DNA from 3 places in the Exiguobacterium sp. UBA5002 genome. Region 1 is predicted to be linked to each of the others. Evidence: riboswitches for the same ligand, from Rfam matches in the RefSeq annotation. Region 1 holds a riboswitch; each other region holds the start of a gene.

Region 1 (3,138 bases):
GCGCGAGCAATGCCAATTGGAATGTTCCGATTTTATTCGCTGTATCCCCATTTCGTGTAATCCGGTCAGCACCGACGATGATCGCGTCGATTTGTTTTTCTTTCAACGTATGAGCGACCATGTTGTCCGTGATCAATGTGACATCGATGCCGGCACGTTGCAGCTCCCATGTTGTCAGCCGTGCCCCCTGCAGTAACGGTCGCGTCTCACTCGCAAAAACGGATAATTCAATGCCACGTTCTTTTGCGATATAGAACGGCGCAAGTGCCGTTCCGTAAGCAGCAGTCGCAATCGATCCAGCATTACAAATCGTTAGGATCCGGTCGCCTGACTGGAACAACTCCAACGCATGAATCCCGATTTGACGTGACGTCTGCGCATCCTGGTCATATAAGGCGACTGTTCGTTTTTCCAACCGTTCACGGATCTCTTCTACCGACGTTCCGTCTTGAATGATTGGATTCAATTGATCGAGGACATTTCGTAAGTTGACGGCCGTCGGTCGTGTCGCGAGTAACGTCGCTGATGTCTCAAGCAAAGCTTGCTTATAGACCGGAAGCGCTGCTTCAAACCGGTACGCTTCCTGAACGAGTACGAATCCACCGAATAGGCTGATCGCAGGTGCGCCCCGGACACGTAGTTGTTTGATTGCCTCAACTGCTTGCGCAAGATCAGTAATGACTTCATAGTGTTCTTCCTGCGGTAGACGTGTCTGATCGAGAATCGTCAAGACACGGTCTTCGTAACGGATACTTTGAACGAATGTAGTCATCGGCTCAGTTCCTCCGTTACGTCAAAGTTTCGTAAATCATCGAATGTCCGGCATTCGGTCCGACGTTTGATTAACGCCGCTCCTAGACGAAGAGCGTGACGTTTCCGCTCTAAGCGTTCCGTCGTTGAATCGATTGATTCTAAATCAGCGACCGGTGCAAGGCCGATCGTCCGCCGAATCAATTCGCAACCGGCAAAGCCAAGGGCATCCTGCAAGATCGTGCTCAGTACATCGTCGACGAGCCCCGATGCCCGGAATGGTTCGACGGCTTCCCGTTCCCATAATGCACGGAACGTTGAAGCAAACGTCAGCCACAACGTATCGATATCCTTGATTCGGGCGCCACGTCGTGTAGGGTAATCCGGATATGCCGCGAAGAATAGATGCGCAATGAACTGCCCGACATCGAATCCGAATGGACCATAAAAGGCGAATTCAGGGTCGATGACTTTCGTTTCCGTCGCCGAGGCGAAGATGCTTCCTGTATGTAGATCGCCGTGCAGCAATGCATCTCCTTTCGTGATGAAGAGCGCTTCGAGTTTTGCGACTTCGCGTTTCAACTCATCGTCTGCCCATAGACGTGCCACCTCTTCTTCGAGTCCGGCTTCAATCTCGTTCGTCTCCGCGTCATGAAACGGATCCGTGAAGATTAATTTTTCCGTGATGTCGCACAAGTCTGGATTGTAGTACGTTCGGGCGACACGTTTCTTTTCAACCGGACCAAGCGCAAAGTCCGATGTATGGAATAACGTCCGAGCGAGATAAGAACCGATATGTTCCGCAAGCAACGGATACTGTTCACCTGCGAGTAAACCGCTTCGAACGATCGTCAGATGTGAAAGATCTTCCATGACCGTATACGCCTCTTCATGACTAGCATGAAAAACACGTGGCACGAACGGTACGGCATGCCGTGCGAATTCACGGAGTGCGGATTGCTCGATCCACGCTCGTTCGAGCGATAACGGCCAGCTCTCCCCGACGACCTTCGCATATGGTAATGCTTGTTTTAAAATCAAGCGATGTTCGCCTTCTCGAATCCGAAAGACGAGGTTGAGGTTCCCGTCGCCAATCTCTTCTGCTTCGACGGCTCCATCGCCGATCAGTCCTAATGTCCGAACACAATCAATCGCGTCCTGTTCTGTGAATGCTTTATATGTCATCTCAGTTTCCCCCTATGTGATACACGAAAAAGCGCCTCTTTTCGTCATCGAAAAGAGGCGCAGAAAAGTCACTGCGTCCTCTTATCTCTCAGACGAAACGTCTGTTGGATGTAGCACCGTGCCCAGTGGTCGGTTGCTGCGGCGTCATCGGGCCAATTCCCTCTGCCAACTCGCGATAAGAGTCGTATGTAGTTGTCGTGTGTGATATTGATTTGAATCTTACGCAATCCTCTTCCCTGCTGTCAAATCGAAATCAAGCAGAAACGGACATCATTTTTAAGTCATCTATAGAAAGAGTATTTTCAAAAAAATAAATTTTCTAAAAATAGTTTGACAAATCGTGACTCTCATGTAAAAATTGCAATTAGATTTCACAATTTCATCCAATTCTTATCAAGAGCAGACGGAGGGACAAGCCCTACGATGTCGCAGCAACCGACCTTTTGGCACGGTGCTAATTCTTGCAGCTACTAAGCTGACAGATAAGAGTCCACGTTCGAATCATTCATGGTCTCTTGTCGCTGACAAGAGACCATTTTTTTATTGAAGGAGGAAAGACATGGCTTACATCACAGCTACTTATCAATTGACCGCCCGCGATCGACTCGAGCAGCGCGCCGAACAACTCGCGCTTGGTCTGACGGTTGGTTCCTGGACGGAGCTGAATCATCTCGAACAACAACAACTCGCCTCGTTCAAAGGGGAAGTCGTACATACCGAAGAGCGCGATGGCAAAGGATATATCACGATTCGTTACCCGGAACATAACGTATCGCGCGACTTTTCTGCGATCTTGACGACCGTCTTCGGGAAACTCTCACTCGACGGTGAAATCAAATTAACGGAACTGTTATTACCCGATACATTCACGTCGGATTTTCCAGGTGCGAAGTTCGGGATCGAAGGGGTTCGCTCCTTGATTGGTGTCGAAGATCGTCCACTGTTAATGAGCATCTTCAAAGGAGTCATCGGACGCGATTTATCGTTCCTTCGTGATCAACTCGAAGGACAACTCGCTGGTGGGATTGATCTCGTCAAGGACGATGAGATCCTATATGACAATCCGTTGACACCAACGATTGACCGGGCACGGATCGGACGTGAGGTCATCGATGCTCACTTCCAACGGACCGGTAAACGTGCGTTATATGCGATCACACTCAGCGGTCCCGTCTTTACGCTCAAGGATCAAGCCAAGCGATT
Region 2 (3,138 bases), on a different contig from region 1:
ATGATTAGCGTTTATCTGTTTTTCGCGCCAGTTGATTGCCAAGTGCTTGAATACTTTGAACGATGACGATGAGCACGACGATCGTCACGATCATGATGAGATTATCGTAGCGATAGTAACCGAAACGGATCGCGAGGTCACCGACACCACCGCCGCCGACGATACCAGCCATCGCTGAGAAGCCGATCAAGCTGATCGTTGTTAATGTGATGCCCTGAATGATGCCAGGGAGTGCTTCTGGTAAAAGGATACTGACGATGATCCGTAATGGTTTCGCACCGCACGCTTCCGCTGCTTCGATCAAACCAGGTGGAATCTCACGCAGTGATGTTTCGACGAGTCGTGCGAGAAACGGAATCGCTGCGACACTGAGGCTGACGGATGCTGCCGTCGGACCGATTGTATTGTCGAGTAAGAACTTCGTTAACGGAATGAGGGCAACCAGCAAGATGATGAACGGTAGCGACCGGACGATGTTGACGACGAAGTCAAGGACACGTCGGACGGCAAGGTTTTGAAAAAATAATCCCCGGTCTGTGACGAACAAGAGAATCCCGAGCGGAATCCCGACGACCAATGCAAAGGCAAGTGAAATTCCGACCATCCACGCCGTCTCGCCGAGTGCCTTCAAGAGCTCAGGTAACATCGTTTGAATACGATCAAGCCACATCCTGAATCACCTCGAGTGCATGAAGTTCCGTCGCGAGCCAGTCGAGGGCAGGGGCGATTTGATCAGATGATCCCGTCAAGCTGACAATCAGGACACCGAAGGCGACGTCTTGAATGTAGTCGACCTTGCCGTGCAAGATGCTGACTGAGATATCGTAACGGCGGATCGCTTCTGATAACGTACTCTCACCGGTCTTTTCGCCCGTGAACTGCAAGCGGATGATCTTGCCTGGGGTTGCCTGTAAGATGCGTTCCGGCAATTCGATTTGTAGTGCCGTATCGACGTAATGTTGCGTCACTGGATGCTTGGCTTGACTAAACAAGTCATAGGTTGAGGCGACTTCAACGACTTCACCTTGCGACATGACCGCGACGCGATGGCAAATCTGTTTGACGACATCAATCTCATGCGTGATGAGGACGATCGTCAGTCCGAGACGTTCATTCAAATCCTTCAGCAGTTCAAGGATCTGTAGTGTCGTAACGGGGTCAAGAGCTGATGTCGCTTCATCACATAACAAGACGGTCGGATCGTTCGCGAGTGCCCGGGCAATCCCGACGCGCTGTTTCTGCCCCCCGCTTAATTGGCTCGGGAAGTTCGTCTCGAATCCTTCGAGTCCGACGAGCGAGACGAGTTCGCGAATTCGCTCCGGGAAATCTGCTCGTTTAACGCCAGCGGCCTTGAGCGCAAAAGCGATGTTATCCGCGACGTTGCGCGACTGAATCAATTGGAAATGCTGAAAGATCATTCCTGTCCGCAAGCGAAGTTGACGCAAATCTGCTTTTGACATCCCGCCGAGCGAGACACCGTCGACCTTGACGGTTCCTTGTGTCGGATGCTCAAGCCCATTGATTAGGCGAAGCAACGTACTTTTACCGGCACCGGACTCACCGATGATTCCGAAGATTTCTCCTTTTTGGATCGTCAAATCGACATCCCGTAATGCAAAAATCGGGGTCCGGTCTCGAACGAACCGTTTTGTAATGTGTTTGAATTCAATCATCCGCTCATCTCCTCATACAAAAAAAGTCGCTTTTTCCTAGTAGCAGAGCAACCAGAAAAAAGCGACGAAAGTGTAAGATTTCGTAACTTATCTCTCAGAATGAAAATCATTCTGTAGGATGTGGCACCGTTCCTTACAGGTGGTTGCCGGACGTCGTTGGGCCTAATCCCTCGGTCGCTCTCGATAAGTAGTTATGCTGTTGGGATTTACTTTAACGGAAATGATTCCCATCTGTCAAATGTTTTTTCAGAATTATTCCGCAACAGGTGTCCGGAACAGGTTGAGCGTTCCGATTCGATCGACGGCTTCTTCTAGACGTTCGACGTCAGCAATCAAGCTGATCCGGACGTAGCCTTCACCGTATTCGCCGAAGAAGGATCCAGGGGTTACAGCGACGTGTGCTTCGTCAAGCAGGTGATCGGTGAAGCTTTGGGACGTGTAACCTTCAGGAACAGGAAGCCAGACGAAGAAGGAACCGCCCGGACGTGGTCCACTCCAGCCAATCGCATCGAGTTTCGCGAACAACGCATCGCGTCGTGTTTCGTACAAGCGACTTAACTCGCGGACACATGTCTGGTCACTCGTCAGAGCGACGGTCGCAGCATGTTGAATCGGTGTGAAGGCACTGACGTAGAGATGTTCTTGGTACGTCTCGATGCTTGAGATGACAGACGGATTACCGATCGCAAAGGCGATCCGGAAGCCGGACATGTTGAAGCGTTTCGAGAGTGAGAACAATTCGATCCCGACGTCTTTTGCACCTTCCGTCTGCAGGAAGCTCCGTGTCGGACCATCGAAACTGATTCCGCCGTATGCTAAGTCATGGACGACACAGATATCATGGGCATCGGCGAAAGCGACTGTCTGTTCGAAGGCTTCTGCCGTCGCAGTCGCACCCGTCGGATTACTCGGGTAGTTGAGGAACAACATCCGGGCACGCTCGACGTCCGTCGTATCAAGTAAGTCGTAATCGGGTAAGAAGCCGTTTTTCTCGAGCAACGGAAGTGTAATCGGGTAAGCACCAGCGAGTGCGGCACCAGACAGGTAATCCGGGTATCCTGGATCCGGAACGATGACTCCTTCTCCAGGGTTGACGATTGTCTGCGGTAAAGCGACGATTCCGGCTTTACTGCCGAGCAGAATCGCGACTTCCGTTGCTGGATCGATCGTGACACCGAACTCAGTCGCGTAAAAGCTTGCGACGGCTTGTTTTAGAAAATCATGTCCACGAAACGGTGGATATTGAAGGTTCGTTGGCTCGTCGATGGCTTGTTTTAAGGCATCGAGGATATGTACAGGCGTCGTCTGGTCGGGTGTTCCTTGACCAAGTGTGATGACATCGTGTCCGGCAGCTTTTACAGCACCGATTCGGTTTGCGAGCTCAGCGAAGACGGGAGCAGGAAGCCGATCAATGGCGATGGATGGAGCGAAATGTTTCATGGATGAATGCCTCCTTCGTGGTATT
Region 3 (3,138 bases), on a different contig from region 1:
GCTTCAATCGAGTGGAACAGCTGGACGCCGAGACCTTTTCCGGCACGGTTGTGTTTCGTGATGAATGACGAAACACCGATCTCTTTTGCTGCTTGTACGATTTGATCGCGTCCGACGGCAGCCGTCGTCTTCGGTACACGAATCCCAGCCTTCCGCAACGCCGTGTATTGATTGACTTTGCTGACTTCAAGACGAAGCGCACGCGTTCCGTTAAAGACGGTCCGGTCATGCTCTTCTAACCAAGCGAGGACCCCTTCCGTCAATTCCGGCGCGTAACGATGCCCCCGCGTATGCGAAGAGGCACTCATCCGGCTGTAAAAGACGCCTTCTGGTGGCAGTTCGTCCAGCGGAACCATCCCTTCATTCAAGTGCCACTGTTCATATGGTAATTCGAGTTCTTCGAGACGTTTGATGAGATGGTCCGTCCATTCTTGATTTTCGTGGAGAATATGAATTTTTGTCATGATTGTTGACCTACCTTTCGTTTCGCTTCGACCAGTGGCATTACGTCACGAGCAAAGCGTTCCATTTCTTCAAGTTGTGGTGAGAATTGTAACAAAAGTAACGTGACACCAACGGTTTCGAACGCTAGAATCCGTTCAGCGATTTGTTCTGGTGTTCCGATCAAGTTCGGTCGTAGACCACGGTTCGAGACGGAATAATCGTTCCGCTCGACCTGTTGCTCCAGTTGCGATTTACTGATGAAATCCTGATAACCGGCATAACCGGCGCTGTCTTCCTTGACGTCTGTAATGCGTTGCCACTCAAGAAGCGCTTCTTCTTCCGTATCCCGACAAATGATGTAGGCAGCAAGACCGAAACTCTCGAGCGGTGCGTGTCCCGTCGCTTCCCGGCGTACTTTCATGTCATCGATTTTATGAGCCACTTCTTCGACCGTGCCCCCGTGCATGACGTAGGCATCACAATGTTCGACGATCGTTCGCTTTCCAGCTTCACTCTCTCCACCAGCGTAGAGCTTGATCCCCGGACGCTGGACTGGCTTCGGATGGAGTTCCGCCTGTTCGATCGTGTAGTGATGACCGGAGAAGCTATACGGTGACGCATCTGCCCATAGTCCCTTCATGACCGTGACGAACTCTTCCGTCCGAGCATAGCGTTCATCGTGCGCTGTGAAGATACCGTTGTATTGTTTCGCTTCCTCTGCCCACCACGCTGAGACGACGTTGAGGGTAAAGCGTCCACCACTCAACTGATCGATGTTTGCCGCCATCTTCGCCGTCGTCGCTGGATTATGGAACCCGGGACGAACCGCTGTCATGATCTCAAGGCGTTCTGTTGTTGCAGCAATCGCCGCTGCCGTTGTCCATGCCTCAAGACTCGGTTCCTTGATGCCTTTGATATCGTTCAAGTTCAATTCCGCAATCAACGTCGTCGAGAAGCCGATGCGTTCAGCTGTTTGTGCGACTTGTTTCGCATAATCGAATGTTGCTGGCATCTGTTCATCCTCGACGTTACGTAACCATCCCCCAAAAATCGGTAACCAAAAACCATACTCCACTCCATCGTCCCCCTTATCATAAAAAAACGCTCTTTTCGAAGTTCGAAAAGAGCGACGGTATCTTGTCCTGTCCGCTCTTATCTTCAGAAGGTATTCCTTCCTGGAAGTAGCACCTTCCGCCATAGCGGGGTTGCTGAAGTGTCTTCGGGCCAGTCCCTCGACTTCTCTAGATAAGATGTGTTGCATTCATCGTACAGAATTCATTGAACTAAAGCAACCATTAAACCGTCTTTTCCTATCGGATTTATTTCAAAGAAAAATCCCGACGTAGTGTCGGGATTCCGGATTAATATGGTGCGACGAAATCTGATGTTGGCTCTGGTGCTTGTTCACCACGAACACGATCATAGAATTTGGCAAGCGTGACGCTGAAGTATGGTCCAACCCATAAGACAGCAAGACCAAGTGTAACGATTACAAGTAATGCCCAACCAATGAATGATAGGAAGAGTAAGAATGCTTCCATCTTGTGACCATCCATGAGTTGGCGTGAACGCGTGATGGCCTCGAGGATACCGATCGATGGTTCATCTCGAAGGATGTAGAACGTCAACAAGTAAGAGAATGACTTGATGATACCAGGGATGATTAAGAGTAACGTCCAGAGCGCGATAAAGATGAACTGAACAATGGCCAGCCCCACCACTTTCAGGAACATACCATATGGCTCAAACAAATCCGTCACTTTCGTTTCTTCGCCACGAGCAATCGACATGGCAATCCATGTCCAACCGACTCCTACTGGAATCAATAAAATCGACACCAATGATACAACGAGATCTATACTACTAGACGGCTCATCGATATCCGATCCAAATAAATTAGGAACACCCTGAATAATACTAAACAGCAGAAAAGCTAGGACTGCAAATCCCCAACGACCGCTGAGCGACTCCTTCGCTGCTTTCTTTAATTGAGATGACATGAGTAAGGTCCTCCTTGAAAAATAAGTTCTCACCTTACTCTACGGCTTAAAATTTCTAATGTTTCACTCTTTTTTCAATAATTTCCCGTCTCGTTGCTGGTTGAGCCAAGCACGCTCAAGTTGTCGTCCACATGTTAGAACGAACGTTGAACATCGAAGCGCTTCATCGCAAACGAAATGTCATGTTTTTCGTCTATGTACGCTGATATATCTCCACAGCCGGATCCTGACGCTTGTATTTCGCGACGATGACGATCAAAACCGTGATGATCACAAGCAGGAACCAAGAAGACAATTTTCCAAGATCAACGACTGCCCAGCCTCCTTCCTGATGCGGATAGACCCAGCCTTTAAAGAACGTCACGATGTTCTCCGCGATCCAAATGAAAAAGGCAATCAGTAAAAAGGATAGGACGAGCGGCATCCGGTAGATCGTCTGCTCGATCGTAAAATGAACCCATGACTTATAGAAGACAAGGACGACGAGGACCATCAATAGCCAGCGTGCATCGAAGATCCAATGGTGGGTGAAGAAGTTGAGATAGACGAGACTGCCTACGCTGATCGCAAGCCAAGGCGGTGGAAATGCTGTGAAGCGTAAATGAAATCTTCGGAACGCTTGACAGACATAACTTGCGACACTTGCATACATGAATCCTGCATACAAGGGAACACCCGCCACTTTCGTTAGAGC

Evidence for each region. A riboswitch is a leader RNA that binds a small molecule or an ion and turns the genes downstream of it on or off. The one in region 1 is predicted to bind S-adenosylmethionine.
Region 2: another riboswitch for S-adenosylmethionine. It lies ahead of B4C70_RS10865 (methionine ABC transporter ATP-binding protein); the one in region 1 lies ahead of mtnK (S-methyl-5-thioribose kinase).
Region 3: another riboswitch for S-adenosylmethionine. It lies ahead of B4C70_RS14750 (LLM class flavin-dependent oxidoreductase); the one in region 1 lies ahead of mtnK (S-methyl-5-thioribose kinase).

Annotation. Positions count from the first base shown of each region.
Region 1 covers NZ_DGYQ01000025.1:11,373-14,510, forward strand. Annotated here, with positions in the region: gene mtnA (S-methyl-5-thioribose-1-phosphate isomerase) at 1-772, opposite strand, end outside; gene mtnK (S-methyl-5-thioribose kinase) at 769-1,935, opposite strand; SAM riboswitch class I at 2,014-2,117, opposite strand; SAM riboswitch class I at 2,323-2,424, shown strand; gene B4C70_RS07115 (2,3-diketo-5-methylthiopentyl-1-phosphate enolase) at 2,495-3,138, shown strand, end outside.
Region 2 covers NZ_DGYQ01000035.1:5,922-9,059, reverse strand. Annotated here, with positions in the region: gene B4C70_RS10870 (methionine ABC transporter permease) at 5-670, opposite strand; gene B4C70_RS10865 (methionine ABC transporter ATP-binding protein) at 660-1,673, opposite strand; SAM riboswitch class I at 1,758-1,863, opposite strand; gene B4C70_RS10860 (aminotransferase class I/II-fold pyridoxal phosphate-dependent enzyme) at 1,926-3,113, opposite strand.
Region 3 covers NZ_DGYQ01000048.1:87,724-90,861, reverse strand. Annotated here, with positions in the region: gene B4C70_RS14755 (ATP-grasp domain-containing protein) at 1-464, opposite strand, end outside; gene B4C70_RS14750 (LLM class flavin-dependent oxidoreductase) at 461-1,519, opposite strand; SAM riboswitch class I at 1,594-1,696, opposite strand; gene B4C70_RS14745 (DUF975 family protein) at 1,806-2,444, opposite strand; gene B4C70_RS14740 (DUF817 domain-containing protein) at 2,638-3,138, opposite strand, start outside.